DNA from 2 places in the Nocardia sp. GCM10030253 genome. Region 2 is predicted to be linked to the other one. Evidence: predicted binding sites of a transcription regulator. Region 2 holds the regulator's gene; the other holds the start of a gene.

Region 1 (8,754 bases), on a different contig from region 2:
CGAGCCGACCTCGTGATCCTCCAGATCGCCGACGATGATGCCGAACAGCGGGACGAAGATCAGCCCCATGCCGAGTCCGTAGACCAGCAACGCCGGTGTGAATGCCAGTGGCGCAGGAGCTTCGGTGCTACCGAACTGGAAGAACAGCGCCACCAGGCCGACGGTCATGCCGAGCAGTCCCAGGTGCAACACCTTGCGGCCGAGCTTGGGAGCGAGGGCGGCGCTCGCGCCGGAGCCGAGGAACGCGCCGAGCGCCCACGGTGCCATGGTCAGGCTGGCCTTCAGCGGGCTGAAACCGAGGCCGAGCTGCAAGAACATTCCGATCGCCAGCGAGAAGCCGGTGATGCCGCCGAAGAAGACCATCACGAACCCGATGCCGGAGGTGTAGGACCGCTTGGCGAAAACGCTCATTTCGATGAGTGCGGTACGCCCGGTGCGCGACCTGCGGACCTGATCGAGCGCGAAGAGTCCGAGCACCGGAACCGAGGCGATCAGCATAGCCAGCGACCACCACGGCCAGCCGAGCTCGCGGCCCTCGACGAGCGGGTACAGCAGCAGGCTCATCCCGGCGCCCGCGATGAGCGCGCCGCGCAGGTCCAACGTCATGCCCTCGATCGGCGATCCCGACGGCAGGATCCAGATTCCCAGTGCGAGCGCGACGGCGCCGAGCGGCAGGTTCATCAGGAAGATCGACCGCCAGCCCGTTCCGAACAGATCGGCATCGACGAGCAGCCCGGCCACGATCGGCCCCGCGATGGTCGCCACCCCGATGAGCGGGCCGAAAGCCGCGTAGGCCTTGCCGAGTTCGCGACCGAACAGATCGCGGATGAGCCCGAAGCATTGCGGCACCATGATCGCCGCGAACAGTCCCTGTGCCACCCGGCCGATCAGCAGTGTCTCGATCGATCCGGCCACGCCGCACAGCAGTGACGTGACAAGGAAGCCGATCAACCCGACGATCATCACTCGCTTGCGTCCGAACATGTCGCCGAGCCGTCCGCCGGTGAGCAGGCCGACTGCCAGCGCCAGGGTGTACCCGGCGGCGAGCCACTGAATGGTGGTGGCCGAGCCGCCGAGTTCGATCCGGATCGAGGGTGCCGCGACGTTGACGATGGTGGCGTCGAGCAGGTTGAGCAGGGTGGCGGCGAGGATCGCGATGAGTCCGAGCCAGCGGCGGGGGTAGTGCTCTTCGGCCTCCGATTCGACTGCGGCACTGCGGGTTTCGACTGGCGGATGTTCGATGACGGCGGTCACGGGTGCCTCCTGAGCGAGCCCGTTCCTATCGGAACGGAATGTTTGGTTCCGTTCTATTTAAACAGAATGATTCGTTCCGTTCAAGTCTCGAATGTGCCGTCGGCGTCGGAGGTCCACGCGACCGAGTCTTCGGCCTTCCATTCCGACTGCGATCGTCCTAGAGTTGCTCTCTAGAGAGTCACTCTAATTATGGAGGCAGTCGTGGCCGATCTCGTGGATTACCGATTCGACAAGGGAATCGCGACGTTGACGATGGACGACGGCAAGGTCAACGTGATGTCCGAGTCGATGCTCTCCGAGCTGAGGTCCGCGTTCGACCGAGCCGAGGCCGACGCCGCGGTGGTCGTGCTCGCCGGTCGGCCCGGCGTGTTCTCGGCGGGCTACGACCTGGCCATGTTCAAGGGCGATCCCGAGGCGATCGTCCGGACCCTGCGTGCCGGCGGTGATCTGGTGCACCGCATCCTCGGCTTCCCCCATCCGGTTGTGGTCGCCTGCACCGGACATGCGATCGCCCAGGGCGCGTTCCTGATGCTCGCCGCCGATCTGCGGATCGGGATCGACGGCGGCTTCAAATTCGGCCTCAACGAGGTGGCGATCGGGCTGACGATTCCGCACTACGGCGTCGAGGTGGCCCGTCACAAGCTGACTGCACCCGGTTTCGATCGCGCCACCCTCACCGGCGCGCTGTACGGCCCGCAGGAAGCGGTACGACTCGGCTTCCTGGACGACCTGGTGTCCGACCCGGTCGAGTTGACGACGCGAGCGCAGTCGGAGGCGACCCGGTTGACCGACCTCGTGATGGCCGCCCACCAGGGCACCAAGCAACGAGTCCGTGCCGCCGTGCTCGCCGCCGTACGTTCTGGCATCGACACCGAATTCCCCACCGCCACATGAACACTCGCGACCGGATTCGCGCCGAAGCAGCGCGCCAACTGCTCGACAACGGCTATTCCCGCTTCACCATCACCTCGGTCCGGGCAGCACTCGGCCTGTCCAGCGGCAGCATGTTCCATGCCTTCCCTTCCAAGCCGGCGCTCGCCGCCGCCGTCTACGTCGACGGCATGCTCGACTACCAGCGCACCGCGGTCGCGGCACTGGACTCGGCGACCGATCCGACGGCGGCACTGCTGGCCATGCTCGATGCGCACCTCAGCTGGGTCCAGCAGCACCGCGAGTTGGCGCGCTTCCTGTTCGCCACCCTCCCCGAAGAGGTGGCATGCGAGGCCAAGCCCGCACTGACCGACCCGAATCGAGAATTCTTCGCGGCACTCACCCGTCGCTTCGAGCAACTCGGCCTGCCAACCTCCGTCGGCTACCCACTCGCCCACGCGATCTGGATCGGACCGGCCCAGGAGTACTGCAGGCAGTGGGTGCGTGGCGCCGTCGAAGCGCCGCCCTCGGCACTGGCGCCGGTGTTGCGGCAGGCGGCTGTCGCCGCACTGCACGCGGTCGTCGCGACCCCTCACCCCTGACCCGATTCCGCCTGGCGCCCGGCGACTCCGGGCCGGTCCCCTGGCCGCAGTCGCCGGGTTCGCCATGAGCGAACGTCGGGAGCGGACTGGAACAAACGTGGAACCGCCGGGGTTGACTGGGCATCGCTCAACTTTTGGAAGGGTCGAACACGTGACTACACCACAGAACCTGCCGGTGCTGTTCCTGACCGATCCGATCGTGCTGCCGGGCATGGTCGTGCCCATCGAACTGGACGAATCGGCGCAGGCCGCCATCGACGCCGCGCGGGCGGCGAAGACCGAAGCGGTGCTGCTCGCGCCGCGACTGACCGAGGGCTACGCCTCTTACGGTGTTGTCGCCACTATCGAACAGGTCGGGCGGATGCGCGGCGGCGCGCCGGCGGCGGTGCTGAAGGCCGAGCGACGCGCGAAGATCGGCCACGGGGTGACGGGGCCGGGCGCCGCACTGTGGGTCGAGGCCGAGCCGGTTGATACGCCCGCTGCCGACGGGCGCACCAAAGAGCTTGCCGCCGAGTACAAGAAGCTGGTTGTCTCGGTGCTACAGCGCCGCGAGGCATGGCAGATCATCGACGCGGTCAATCAGCTGACCGATCCATCGGCGATCGCCGACACCGCGGGCTATGCGCCCTACCTCACCAACGACCAGAAGCGTGAACTGCTCGAAACCCCGGACGCCGCCAAGCGTTTGACCACGCTGATCGAGTGGACCAAGGCGCATATCGCCGAGGCCGAGGTCACCGAGAAAATCAGCGACGACGTGCGCGAGGGCCTGGAGAAGAGCCAACGCGAGTTCCTGCTTCGCCAGCAGCTCAATGCCATCCGCAAGGAGCTCGGTGAGGACGAGCCCGACGGTGCCGACGACTACCGGACCCGGGTCGAGCAGGCCGACTTGCCCGACGACATCCGCGCGGAAGCGTTGCGTGAGGTCGGCAGGTTGGAGCGGGCCAGCGATCAGAGCCCGGAAACCGGCTGGATCCGCACCTGGCTCGACACCGTGCTCGAACTGCCGTGGACGGTGAAAACCACCGACAGCACCGATGTTTCGGCCGCTCGCGCGGTATTGGACGCCGATCACCACGGTCTGGACGAGGTGAAGGACCGCATGGTCGAGTACCTGGCCGTGCGTTCGCGGCGGGCCTCGCGTGGTCTGGAAGTCGTCGGTGGGCGTGGCTCCGGCGCGGTGCTCGCGCTGGTCGGTCCGCCCGGTGTCGGCAAGACGTCGCTGGGTGAGTCCGTTGCCCGTGCCATGGGCCGCAAGTTTGTTCGCGTCGCCCTCGGCGGCGTGCGCGACGAGGCCGAGATCCGTGGTCACCGACGCACCTACGTCGGCGCGCTGCCCGGTCGGATCGTCCGTGCGATGAAAGAGGCGGGATCGATGAATCCCGTTGTCCTGCTGGATGAGATCGACAAGGTCGGCTCCGACTTCCGCGGCGATCCGGCGGCCGCCTTGCTCGAGGTGCTCGATCCGGCGCAGAACCACACCTTCCGCGACCACTACCTGGATCTGGATCTGGATCTGTCGGACGTGCTGTTCATCGCGACGGCCAACGTCATGGAGACCATCCCCGGGCCGCTGCTGGACCGGATGGAGCTGATCACCGTCGACGGCTACACCGAGGACGACAAGGTCGACATCGCGCGCGACTTCCTGGTGCCGCGGCAGCTGGAACGCAACGCACTGACCACCGACGAGGTGACCATCACCGATGCGGCACTGCGTGAGATCGCCGCGAACTACACCAGGGAAGCCGGTGTGCGGCAGCTGGAACGGCTGATCGCCAAGGCGTTGCGCAAGGCGGCGACTCGGCTGTCCGAGGTCGGAACCGGCTCGGCCGCAGGCGAATCGGTGGTGACCGATTTGGGTTACGGTGCTGAACTCGGCTACGACGAACTGGTGAAGTCCGAGGGTGCCGAGTCCGTTCCGGAGGAGGCGCTGAGGATCGACCTGGCCGATCTGAAGGACTTCCTCGGTCGTCCGCGATTCACTCCCGACTCGGTGGAACGCACCGCGGTGCCGGGTGTGGCGACCGGACTTGCGGTGACCGGCCTCGGTGGCGACGTCCTCTATATCGAGGCCAATGCCGCGGAGGGTGAGCGGTCGCTGACGCTGACCGGCCAACTCGGCGACGTCATGAAGGAGTCGGCGCAGATCGCCCTCACCTATGTGCGCTCGCACCTGGAGGAGATCGGCATCGAACCGTCGGTGCTGGATCGCAATATCCACGTGCACTTCCCGGCGGGCGCGGTGCCGAAGGACGGTCCTTCCGCGGGCGTCACCATGGTCACCGCCCTGGTGTCGCTGGCGTTGGACAGGCAGGTCCGCGCGGACGTCGGCATGACCGGCGAGGTCACGCTGAACGGCCGAGTGCTGCCGATCGGCGGCGTGAAGCAGAAGCTGCTCGCCGCGCAGCGCGCCGGCTTGAAGACGGTGTTCATCCCGGCCCGCAACGAGCCGGACCTGGACGATGTCCCCGCGGATGTGCTGGCCGCCTTGGATGTTCGTCCCGTCGCCGACGTCGCCGACATCCTGGCCTACGCCATCGAACCGGTCGCCGAACCGGCGCTGGACGGCCGCCCGCTGGCGGCTACCGCCTGATCCGGCCGAATGGGCCGTGCACGCAGAAGTGCACGGCCCGTTTGTATGTGGCATGTTCGGTCTGCCCGGTGAGGAAGGCCGCGACTGCGGGTGCCACGAACTCGGCAGGTGCGGCATGGTTTTGGCCATCCAGCACGCAGAGCTGCGCATGCGGTAGCAACTTTGTCAGACGCATTGCGGTAGTGGCGAAGAACTCCGGGCTGGTGCTGCCGAGCAGTACGAGAGCCGGGATGTCCACACTCCGGACGAGGTCGACAGGAATCGTGCCGCCATCGTTGAAGTTGCCCATGACGGCAAAGTCGTAAGGCATCGTCGGTGCGACGGCCCGCATGCCCGGATCTCGGCCGGAGTCCTGCGCTGCCTCCGCAGGTATGCCGGATGCGATCAAGAAGGTTGTGACGGCCGTGTCGTGGTCGCCTCGGGCGACCGCTGTCCATACGTTCCGTGCCAACTTCCGCGCGCTCGCTCGGCTGGCTGCGTCGTTACCGCCGTAGGGTGGCTCGTGTAGCACCACGCGAGTGATCGACAATCCGGTAGCCGCGGCCAGCAAGGCAAGCCCAGCGCCGGAGGAGTGTCCGTACACCGCCGCTTCGCCACCCACCGCGTCGATCAGTGCGCCGAGATCCTCGATCTCGCGCCGCACGGCGTAGGGCGCGGTGTCACTACTCTCGCCACGGCCGCGACGGTCGTAGTTGATGACGGTGAACTGTTCGGCCAGCCGGTTTGCGAGGTCCTGGGTCATCGGCCGGGAGCAGAACAACCCGCTCACCAGGACGACCGGCGCACCCTGCCCGAATCGGTCGAACGCGATCCTCGTGCCGTCAGCGGATGCCACGAAGTTTGTCATCTGCATTTCCTTCCGTTGCGAATGCAGACCGACCGGCCGGCCCGAACTAATCGGCGCGAAGGGAGGAACAGCACACCCTGTTTGCTGGTTCAGTTGCCGTTGTTCGGCAGATCCCGTTCCACAGTTCGGGTGGTGCCCTGGGCGAGGGCGCACAGCACCGGTTCGGAATCGTCGCTTTCGGCGAAGATTTCACAATTGACGACGGCCTGGCGGCGGGTCGATCCGCTGACGACCGCCTCGGCGCGCAACCGGCTACCGGCGGCCGGGCGCAGGTAGGTGATGGTGAAGCCGCCGGTCAGCACATTCGCCCCGAGAACGGTTCCGGCCGCGAAGGTCAGTGCGTTGTCGGCCAGATAGGACAGCACGCCGCCGTGCACGAAGCCGAACTGCTGGCCGAGTTCCGGCCGGATCGCGACGACGAGAGTCGCGGCGCCGTCGCCGAATGCGGTGATCTCGGTCCCGACGAGCTGGGCAAACGGCTGGGCGACCAGCACCTGCCTGGCGAGTTCGATGTCGAGGGTGAACGTGTCTGCGGTCATCGGGTGCTCCGTTTTTCGTTTGGCGCGGATATGGTTCCGGTTGCTCAGTGATTCGAGGTTCCGAGCGCCTGCCAGGCGGCCTCGGCGAGTTCGTCGGCGACATCCCTCGGTGCGATGCGCATGTCACCGCCGAGCCATTGCCGTGCGTACTCCTGTGCGGGACCCAGCCACAGCGCGTAGACGAGATCGAGGCTCAGATCGCGTACCGCGCCGTATCCGGCATGGGTCCGCCACCAGCGCGTCACATTCGTCATGAATTCGCGGTTGCTGTCGCTCTCCCGCACGCCCGGCGGCCGGGCGGAGGTGAGAACCTTTGCGCGGTATTGATTTTCGGCGACCCAGCGCAGGTGTTCGCGTACGCCTGCGGTGATTCCCTCCCGTGCGTCGGTGCTCGCGCCGACCACACCCCAGAAGTGCTGCTGGTAGTCGACGAGCGCGTGCGCCCACACCTCTCGGTACAGATCCGCCTTGTCCGGGAAGTGGTGATAGAGGGCGCCGACGCTGGCGCCCGCCGCGTCGCGGATCTGGGTCAGCGTCGTCTCGAGCGTCCCCCGTTCCGCGAACTGCCGCTCGGCCGCCAACAGCAACCGATCTCGAATCTTCATATACAGAATTTAGTTCTGTTTTCGGAGCCGCGCAATGGTCTGGGCGGAATACCGGCTGCTTGTCGGTGTCGTGCGGTAAGACGGACATATGGCCAGGTGGCTGTTGCATGTCGATCTCGATCAGTTCCAAGCGGCGGTGGAGTTCCGTCGTCATCCGGAGCTGCGCGGGCTGCCGGTCATCGTCGGCGGCAACGGTGACCCGACCGAACCACGCAAGGTGGTGACCTGCGCGTCGTATCCGGCCCGCGCTTTCGGCGTCCGGGCCGGGATGGCGCTGCGCAGCGCGCAGCGCAAATGCCCCGATGGTGTGTTCCTGCCGTTGGACATGGCCACCTATGAGGAGGCGTCGGACGAGGTGATGTCGCTGCTGCGCACCTTCCCAGGGCGGGTCGAGGTGTGGGGCTGGGACGAGGCATTTCTCGCCGCCGACACCGACGACCCGGAGGGTCTTGCTCGTGAGATCCGCAGCGCCATCGCCGAATTGGACCTCAGCTGTTCCATCGGGATCGGCGACAACAAGCTGACCGCCAAGCTCGCCACCGGGTTCGCCAAGTCCACCGGCAAGTCGTCGGCGGAACCGGCCGAGGGTGCGGGCGCGGCCGCGGGAGTCTTCCGGCTGACCGCGGCGAACTGGACCGAGGTGATGGCGCACCGGCCGACAAATGCCTTGTGGGGCATCGGAAGTCGGATCGCCGCCCGGATGACCGAGTTGGGCATCGAGACGGTCGCCGATCTGATGGCGGCGGACCGGCATCGCCTTGCCGCCGAGTTCGGGCCGAACACCGGCCCGTATCTCTGGGTGCTCGGCCACGGTAAGGGCGACACCGACGTCACCACGGAGCCGCGAGTTCCGGTGGGCCGCAGCAAGTCCGAGACCTTCCCGCACGATCTCACCGACCCCGAGGAAATCCGCGCCCAGGTCGCGCGCTTGGCCACCGAGGTGGCCGAGGAGATGGCCGAGGCGGGTCGCATCAGCATCAGGGTCTCGGTCACCGTCCGCACCAAAACCTTCTACACCCGCAGCAAACAGGAGAAGCTCTCCGAGCCGACCGCCGATATCGCGGGCATTGTGGAAACCGCGCTCCGCATCATCGACCGATTCGATCTCGACCGCCCCATCCGCCTGCTCGGCGTCCGCCTCGAACTCGTCCCGGAATGATCGACCCGCCACGAGTCCCGATCGACCGTGACTTCTCCCCGGGCGCGTGCGGACGCTCGTATGCTCGTCGGCATGGAGTTCTGGGCGATGGTGGCACACGAATCGGACAGCGGGATCGTGCTCACGCGGCAGCGTGTCAACGAGGACTTCCTCGGACCGGGCGACGTGACGATCAAAGTGCATTACTCGAGTGCGAACTTCAAGGACGGGCTGGCGATCACCCCGGGCGGCGGTGTGGTCCGGAAATATCCGATCATCCCGGGCATCGACATCACCGGTGAG
Region 2 (8,754 bases):
GCTCATCGATGAACGTGATGATCTGTCCCGCGCTGTTCTTGATGTCCTCCAGCACGGCCTTGAGCCGCTCTTCGAACTCACCGCGATACTTCGCGCCGGCGACCATCGCGCCGAGATCGAGCGAGACAACGGATTTGCCGCGCAACGACTCCGGTACGTCACCCGCAACGATGCGCTGGGCAAGGCCCTCGACGATCGCGGTCTTGCCGACGCCCGGTTCGCCGATGAGCACCGGGTTGTTCTTGGTGCGGCGGCTCAAAACCTGGACGACACGACGGATTTCGGTGTCGCGACCGATCACCGGATCGAGCTTGCCGGCGCGGGCCGCCTCGGTGAGGTCGGTGGAGTACTTCTCCAGCGCCTGGTAGCTGCCCTCGGGATCCGGGCTGGTGACCCGGGCGCTACCGCGCACCGTGGTGAACGCCTCGCGCAGCGCGTCGGCGGTGGCGCCGTACTTGACCAGCAACATCGTCACGTCCGAGTCGCCGCTGGCCAGGCCGACCAGGACATGTTCGGTGGAGACGTATTCATCGCCCAGCTCAGTGGCCAGGCGCTGGGCGGCCGTGATCGCGGCCAAGGCTTCACGGCCGAGTTGCGGAGTGGTTGTCGCGCCGGTTGCCCTCGGCAGCCGGTCGACGATGTCCTGTGCCTCGCGACGAACCGTCGCCGGGTCTACCGCCACGGCCTTGAGCAGGGGGGCGGCGATGCCGTCGGTTTGATCCAGCAACGCCACCAGCAAATGCGCCGGACGGATCTCCGGATTACCCGCGGCGGACGCCGCTTGCAGCGCGGCGGTCAGCGCCGCCTGGGTCTTGGTGGTGGGATTGAACGAGTCCACGGTCACCTTCCTACTAGTCGATTTCCACAGCACCGAGAGATCGCACTCCACGTGACCGCACGGTATGCCGCGCGGCTCGGTGCCGTACCTCACTGTTCAACGTTGGAAAGGTTGAGTCTGTTCCGCTCAACTTTGAAAGTCTTCTATCTCGACAAACGCTACGCCGCGACACCGCTGAATGCGATGAATCACGACGTCGGTGGTGTATGGATACCTACGACGGCCGTTGCCGTCTGATGCGTCACTCTTCTCCCTAATTTCAAGGAGCGAACAGATGCGCGCGATCGTGGTACGGAGTTTCGGAGCAACACCCGAGTTGACCGATATGCCGGTGCCCGAACTAGGCGCAGGCATCGTCCGCGTGCAGCTGGAGGCGGCCGGGGTGAACCCGTTCGACCAGCGGATGGCCACCGGATTCCTGGACGGGAAGATGCCGCACGACTTTCCGATGATCCTCGGCGTCGACGGCGCGGGCATCGTGTCATCGATCGGGCCCGGCGTCAGCCGGTTCGCCGTCGGCGACCGGGTGGTCGGCAAGTTCCTCACGCCGCCGGCAGGCCACGGTAGCTTCGCCGAGTACGCGGCGCTGCCCGAGAGCGGAGCGCTCACGCGGATCCCGGACGCGGTCCCGTCCGGCGCGGCCGCGGCGCTGCCGACCGCGGGCGTCACCGCACAGGACATGGTGGATGCCACCAAGATCGAACCAGGCCAGACGGTACTGGTGGTCGGCGCCACCGGCGGTGTGGGCTCGTTCCTGGTGCAACTGGCGAACATGGCAGGCGCACACGTCATCGCCACCGCGCGCGGCGACGCCGCCGATCAGATGACCCGCCTCGGCGCGGCCGAAACGGTGGACTACACCAGGGGCCCGGTAGTCGGTCAGGTCGCGGCCGCCCATCCCGGTGGCATCGATGTGCTGTTCGACGTGGTGAGCACGCCCGAAGCGTTTGCCGAACTGACCACGCTGGTCCGCGGCGGCGGCACCGTCTATTCCACCGTCTGGTCCGCCGACGAGGCGGCGCTGCGCGACCGCGGCATCAAGGGCGGCAATATCGAATCCTCTGGCGGTGCGCGGGAATTGAGCCGACTGCTGCAACGCGTGGCGGAGGGCGATGTGGTCGTGCCGATCGCCGCGACCGTGCCACTCGCCGACGCCGCGTCGGTCATCGGCGCCGCGGGCGCACGCGGCAAGACCGTGCTGACCATCTGAAGCGTGTGACGCGCACCCACACTGTCACCTTCCAACCCTGATTGATCGCCTGCTACAACCCGTGAGACAGGCCCGCGGTCCCCGGTGTTTGCCCACCGATTACCGTTGGCCGGACCGTGATGGGCTTTACCCACACGACCACGGGATTTTCGGGGATACTTGACCGCGGAGGACCGCCGGTTACGGGTATGTCCTCGGGCAGCAAACAGAAGGAAAGGAAGCTCGACGTCGTGGATGCGCGTTCGGCTGCGCTGGTCCGCGCCAACTTCCGTTCGGTGATCGAGTCACCTAACGGCCCCGAGCGGTTGATCAGTGCGTTCTATGGTCACCTCTTCGCGGAAAACCCCCAATTACGTGAGCTGTTTCCGCCTGCGATGGATATGCAGGCGAAACGGCTGGTCACGGCCATCCAGTATGTGCTCGACCATCTGGAGGACTGGGGAAGGGCGCAGAAGTTTCTCGAGCAGTTGGCTCGCGATCATCGCAAGTACGGCGTACTGCCCGGGCATTACGATGCCGCGGGCCGCGCGCTGCTGGCCGCCTGCCGCACCTACAACAGCGCCGTCTGGAATCGGGCACTCGAGGAGGGCTGGCGCGACATCACCATCCTGATCTCCGCGTCCATGGCCATCGGCGCCAATTCCGACAAGTCACGACCCTTCTGGGAGGCGACGGTCGTCGGCCACCGCCGGGTGCTGGAGGACCTGGCGATCGTGCGGCTGCAGTCCGAGAGCCCGATCCCGTATCAAGCCGGGCAGTATGTGCCGATCGCGGTGCCGCAGCGACCGAAGATGTGGCGCTACCTATCGCCCGCGATTCCGGCGAACCCGTATGGCGAGATCGAATTCCACATCCGCAAGATCCGCGGCGGCTGGGTGAGCCCCGCGATCGTCAACGAAACCCGGGTCGGCGACAAGTGGATGGTCGCCAGCCCGCTCGGCGGACTGCACGTCGACCGCGACAGCGGCCGCGACGTGCTGTTGATCGGCGCGGGCACCGGCATCGCCCCATTACGCGCGCAGCTCATCGAAATGGGCCAGCGCGGCATCAACCCGCGCGTGCACTTCTTCATCGGCGGCCGCTACCCCTGCGACCTGTACGACGTGGAGAACATGTGGCAGCTCTCGCAGAGCAATCCGTGGCTGACCATCGTCCCGGTCTGCGAACAGAAGACCAACCCGTGGTGGTACCCGCATCCGCCTTCGGATGCGCCCTACGGCATGCACCGGACGCTGATCGGTAATCTCGGTGCGGTGGTCGCCAGCTTCGGTGCGTGGGCGGATCGGCAGATCCAGATCGCCGGATCGGCGCGGATGATCGCCGACACCCGCCGCGCGCTGATAGCGGTGGGCACCCCGGAGTGGAATATCAGCTCCGACCCTGTGTGAAACGAGGAGGCTCCGTTGGGGGACTTGCACGGCAACGGTGCTGCGCCCGATATCCATACCGCACCTGAATGGAAAGCGACCGTCGTCGGCCACCATCGGCTGCGCCACGATCTCGCGGTGATCCGGCTGATCGGCGAATTCGTGCCGTTCACGGCGGGCCAGTCCGTCGAGGTGCGGGTGCCACAGCAGCCGAGTATGCGGCGCAGGTTCTCCCCCGCCTTGCCGCCCTCGCTGGACGGCAAACTCGAATTCCATGTGCGGACCGTGCCCGGCGGCTGGTGCAGCGGCTCCATCGTCGCCGACACCGCACCGGGCGACGAATGGCAGATCACCGCCCCGGCAGGCACTTTCGCCGTCGATCCCGACGGCGACGAGGTGGTGATGATCGCGGGCGGCACCGGCCTTGCCCCGCTGCGCGCCCAGATCCTCGACCTGGCCAGGCACGAAGACCCACCACCCACCTACCTGTTCATCGGCGGCAGTTCCCCACGCGACCTGTACGCGGCCGACATGCTCTACCTGCTGGCGGACGAATTGCCCTGGCTCACCGTCATTCCGGTGGTGGAAACCCCGGACGATCCGGGCTGGGTCGACGAGTGGTACGAGCACTCCCGCGTCGATATCGGTTTCCCGCCGGACGAAATGCTCTACGGCACTCTCGCCGATGTGGTCGGCTCGCACGGTGCGTTCACCAACCACCAGGTCCTGGTCTGCGGCTCCCCCGCCATGACCCGCGCGACGGTAGATCGACTCGTCGCAACCGGAACCCCCACCGCAAGAATCCAATTCGAAGGAATCTGACCCGAACTCAGAACAGCGGGTCGTGGCGGATGTTCTTGGTCTGGGTGCCCGCTGCCATCAGGCGGAACTTGGTGGTCTGCACCATGGATGGCGATCCGACGATCTGCACGTCGCGGTCGGCCCATGGCCCGTAGCTGGCGACGACCTTGCCGATCTGTCCGGTCATCCGCTGCTCGAGGCCGGGCCAGGACCGTTGAGGTTCGCCGGGTTCCAGGTACCACCAGGGGTTTTCGTCGCTCTCGGTCACCGGTGTCACGGTGAGCCACTTGTTGGCCACGGCCAGCGCGCTGAGCGTCGCCATGTCATATAGGTCGCAGGGGTGGTGGCCGCCGACGAACAGGTGCACTCGCGGATTGACCCGCCGCTGCGCCATAGCCATGAGCTGGGCGCGCAGTGGGGCGATGCCGGTGCCGCAGCCGACCATCAGCATCTTGCGTTTGGTGTTGCGTGGAATGCCCAGCCCACCGAGGGGTGAACCGAGTAGCCACTTGTCGCCGATATTCGTGTGGCCGACGATGGCCGGACTGACCCAGCCGCCGAGCACGCTGCGGATGTGGAATTCGATCTCCCCGTTGGTGTTTGCGGGTACGGCGGGCGACAGGTAGCGCCACATCCTCGGTCGGGACGGGACCTGCACGCTGATGTACTGGCCCGCGGCGAACTGCATGGGCTGATCCAGTTGCAGCCGCACGACGGCCAGGTTGCGCAGCACGTCGCGGCGCTCGACCACGGTCCCGGTCCAAGCAGCCGGCGTGGTCTCCTTTTCCGCCGCGCCGATCATGGTTTCGCTGATGATGGTCAGGCCTTCGTCCCAGGCCCGCTCTACCTCATCGGTCCACATCTCGGTGCCGGCAAACACCCGCATCGCGGTCTTCAGCGAGGTGGCCACCGCGGTGTAATGCTCAGGCTGCACACCGTATTTGCGGTGATCGCGGCCGAGCTGGGCTAGGAACGGTAGTAACTTGTCCGGCTCCTCGAGCCGTTCCAGCGCGTAGGAGATGGCCTTGACCAATCGGTCACGCTGCGCATCCATCGCTGCCGGGAAGAAATCGCGGGCTTGCGGGTAATCGGTGAACAAGATCGCGTAAAACGAACTGGCCAGTCTCGCGGGCCCCCCTTCTTCCGCAGCAACCGCCTTGAACGTCGTTCTGATCAAAGCGACAGTCCGCGAATCCATTTGTGTCACAACCCCATTTCGCACTCGAACACAAACCGAGCCGGCGAGTGAGGTGCCGCGGGACACTCGACAGCAGCCGATGCCACCGAGTGTAGGTGAGGTTTGCCAGCAACGGAATCCTCCGTTGGAACATCAAGCGTGTAATTCCCCTGAAACGAGGATTCGAAATGCGAAACGCCGTAGAAACCGACTGTGGGATCGATTATTTGGGTGAAATCAGTCACAGGCTCACTGAATTTGCATGATCCTTTTTGCAAGTTTCGTCCAGATCCAGCTATCGGAGCGACCGTGCGGCAACTCCGAATCCGCAACCAGTTACCTCACCTCAGCAACCGTCTCGCACCCCGCGACCTGGCGAGCGGCCTGAAACCGCAGGACAACTCGCCGCCACCTCCGCAGGGCGGGCCGCCGGGCGCGCCGACAGATCCGGCATATCTCTGGCTACCGTCGCGGCTCAACGACATCGGGCCCCGGGCTTCGGCTCACTCGTGATGAACCGAAACACCGGGGCCCGATGGTAGCCAGGAGGTGTCAGCGCCGATGCCGGGGCTTCCACACCACCAATGCGGTACTGCGTTGCGGCGGTGAGAGATCCGGGCGATAGCCCGCTCGCAGCCGCTCCACCTCGGCCGACAACTCGGCGACGTGCTGCTGCAATTCCGAAACCTGATTGGTGAGTTCGATGATGCGCTTGATGCCGGCCAGATTGACGCCCTCGTCCTGGGACAACCGCTGCACCTCGCGCAGCAGCTCGACGTCCCTGGCCGAGTAGCGCCGACCGCCACCCGAAGTCCGTTGTGGCGTAACCAGTCCGAGGCGGTCATACGTGCGCAGTGTCTGCGCGTGCATGCCCGCCAACTGTGCAGCCACCGAGATCATGAAGACCTGAGCCTCGGTGCGGCCCGCGTTATTCGGCCCACCTGACGCATTCTTCGGATCACCGGACATCACGCACCTGCCCATCCCGCACGTGGATCGAACCCGCTGGCCTTCTCCGCCTCCGCGTAGCGCCGTAGCGCCTCGGCGGCATTGTCGTCCAGCTTCTGTGGCACCGCGACCTTGACGGTGACCAGCAGATCACCGGCACCGCCTGCGGCGCCGCGCTTCGGCACGCCACGACCACGCACCCGCAGGATGCGGCCGTCCGCGGTGCCCGGCGGCACCTTGACGCCGACGCGCCCTTCCAGGGTGGGCACCGAAACGGTTGTGCCCAACACCAATTCACTGTAACTGACCGGCAGCACCAAGGTCAGGTCGTCGCCGTTGCGGCCGAAGACCTTGTCCTGGCTGACGTGCACGGTGACGAAGAGGTCGCCCGACGGCGCGCCCCGCAGCCCCGCTTCGCCCTGACCGGCCAGCCGAATCTTCTGTCCGTCACTGACACCCGGTGGGATACGCACCGTGATGGTGCGGGTCCGGTTCTGGATGCCGCTGCCGTGGCAGTCGACGCACGGGTTGTCGATGATCGAGCCGGTGCCACGACATTCGTCGCAGGGTTCACTGAAACCGAACGCGCCCTGGTTACGGCTGATGACGCCGTTTCCATTGCAGATAGGGCACACTCGGGGACTTGTCCCCGGCTTCGCACCACTGCCGTGACACGTCGTACACGGTGACGGACTCGTCATCCGCAGCGGAACGGTGACGCCCTGTGCGGCCTCACGGAAGCCGAGCGTGGTCTCGGTCTCCACATCAGCGCCACGGCGCGGGCGACTGCTCGCGGTCCGGGTGCCACCCCGGTTGAACAGACCACCGAGGAGGTCACCGAGGCCACCATCGCCCGCATTCGCCTGGCCGAAGATGTCGCCGATATTGAAGTCCTGGGAGAACCCACCGCCCGCACCGGGTGTGAACCCGCCCCGGCCATACGCACCGCCGCCGGCGAACAGCTTTCGCGTTTCGTCGTATTCCTTGCGCTTGGCCGGATCCGACAGCACGGCATGCGCCTCGCTGACGGTCTTGAACCGCTCCTCGGCCTTGGTGTCACCGGGATTGGCATCCGGGTGCAGGTCACGAGCGAGCTTGCGATACGCCTTCTTGATCTCGTCCTGGGAGGCGCTGGAGGAAACGCCCAGCTCCTTGTAGAAGTCCTTCTCGATCCACTCCCGTTGACTCACCGGGCATCTCCTCCTCTCGCGTTCTTATTGGTTGGGTGTGCCGGCATCAGAACCAGCATTCGATGCTTCACTCACCGGTAGATCGCTCACGCCGTCGGTTACCCCGACCAGCGCGTGCCGAAGCACCCGATCGCCGAAGCGATAGCCCTTGCGCATGACGACACCGATCACCGGGTCGTGCCCGGATCCTTCGTGCTGCACGGCCTCGTGCAGGGTCGGGTCGAAAGGCTCACCCTCCGAACCGAATTCCTCCAGGCCCTGCTTGTGCAGCGCATCGGCCAGCTTGTCCGCGACCGACTTGAGCGGTCCGGTCTCCAGGTCACCGTGCGCCCGTGCGCGATCGAGATCGTCGAGCACGCCGAGCAATTCGGTGACCACCGAGGCCTTGGCCGTATCGATGGTGGCCTTGCGGTCACGCTCGACCCGACGCCGGTAGTTGGCGTATTCCGCGGTCAACCGCTGCAGGTCGGCAGTGCGCTCGGCCAGCTCGTTGCTGATGCTGTCGGCCAGAATCGCAGCCCCCTCATCGGCGCCGAGCACGGCGTCCGCACCGTTGCCCTTATCCGGCCCGGCCGCGGCAGCGTCTGCCGCGGCCGGTTCCCGAATCTCGCCGGTCTCCGGATCCACCTTGCGGTTGTCGACGAAAGTGATCGGCTCTTGTTCCGAGTTGCCCTGTGTCACTTCTTCTCCGTGTCGACCGGCTCGTCCACAACTTCGGCATCCACGACCTGGTCGTCGTCGGCGGAGCTGGAAGCCCCGGTGCCATTGCCCGACGCCGCGGACTCGGCCGCCGACGCCTCGTAGATGGCCTGGCCGAGCGCCTGCGACTCCGTAGCCAGCTTCTCGACGGCCGACTTGACCGCGGCGATGTCGGTGCCCTTCAGCGCCTCGTTGGCCTCGGCGATGGCCGCCTCGACCTTCTCCTTGACGTCGCCGGGGACCTTGTCCTCGTTCTCCTTGATGAACTTCTCGGTCTGGTGCACCAGCGACTCGGCCTGGTTGCGGGTCTCGGCCTCCTCGCGGCGGGCCTTGTCCTCGGCGGCGTGCGCCTCGGCGTCCTTGACCATCCGGTCGATCTCTTCCTTGGACAGGCCGGAGCCGTCCTGGATCTTGATCGTGTTTTCCTTGCCGGTGCCCTTGTCCTTCGCGGTCACGTGCACGATGCCGTTGGCGTCGATGTCGAAGGTGACCTCGATCTGCGGCACGCCACGGGGGGCCGGCGG

What was found. The regulator HspR, encoded in region 2, represses chaperone genes until heat shock. The targets are predictions, from matches to a motif close to ANNTGAGTNNNNNNNACTCANNT.
Region 1: a site for HspR is predicted at 2,837-2,859, ahead of lon (endopeptidase La). Genes of this name have one in related genera too.

Annotation. Positions count from the first base shown of each region.
Region 1 is NZ_JBHTDL010000003.1:130,710-139,463, forward strand. Features, by position in the region: gene ACFQZZ_RS03025 (MFS transporter) at 1-1,254, opposite strand, end outside; gene ACFQZZ_RS03030 (crotonase/enoyl-CoA hydratase family protein) at 1,456-2,148, shown strand; gene ACFQZZ_RS03035 (TetR/AcrR family transcriptional regulator) at 2,145-2,726, shown strand; gene lon (endopeptidase La) at 2,938-5,322, shown strand; gene ACFQZZ_RS03045 (alpha/beta fold hydrolase) at 5,312-6,169, opposite strand; gene ACFQZZ_RS03050 (PaaI family thioesterase) at 6,259-6,708, opposite strand; gene ACFQZZ_RS03055 (TetR/AcrR family transcriptional regulator) at 6,753-7,313, opposite strand; gene ACFQZZ_RS03060 (DNA polymerase IV) at 7,402-8,472, shown strand; gene ACFQZZ_RS03065 (oxidoreductase) at 8,545-8,754, shown strand, end outside.
Region 2 is NZ_JBHTDL010000012.1:490,955-499,708, forward strand. Features, by position in the region: gene clpB (ATP-dependent chaperone ClpB) at 1-838, opposite strand, end outside; gene ACFQZZ_RS28605 (NADP-dependent oxidoreductase) at 1,113-2,048, shown strand; gene ACFQZZ_RS28610 (FAD-binding oxidoreductase) at 2,279-3,436, shown strand; gene ACFQZZ_RS28615 (FAD-binding oxidoreductase) at 3,452-4,237, shown strand; gene ACFQZZ_RS28620 (globin domain-containing protein) at 4,245-5,414, opposite strand; gene ACFQZZ_RS28625 (heat shock protein transcriptional repressor HspR) at 5,946-6,362, opposite strand; gene dnaJ (molecular chaperone DnaJ) at 6,362-7,531, opposite strand; gene grpE (nucleotide exchange factor GrpE) at 7,556-8,212, opposite strand; gene dnaK (molecular chaperone DnaK) at 8,209-8,754, opposite strand, start outside.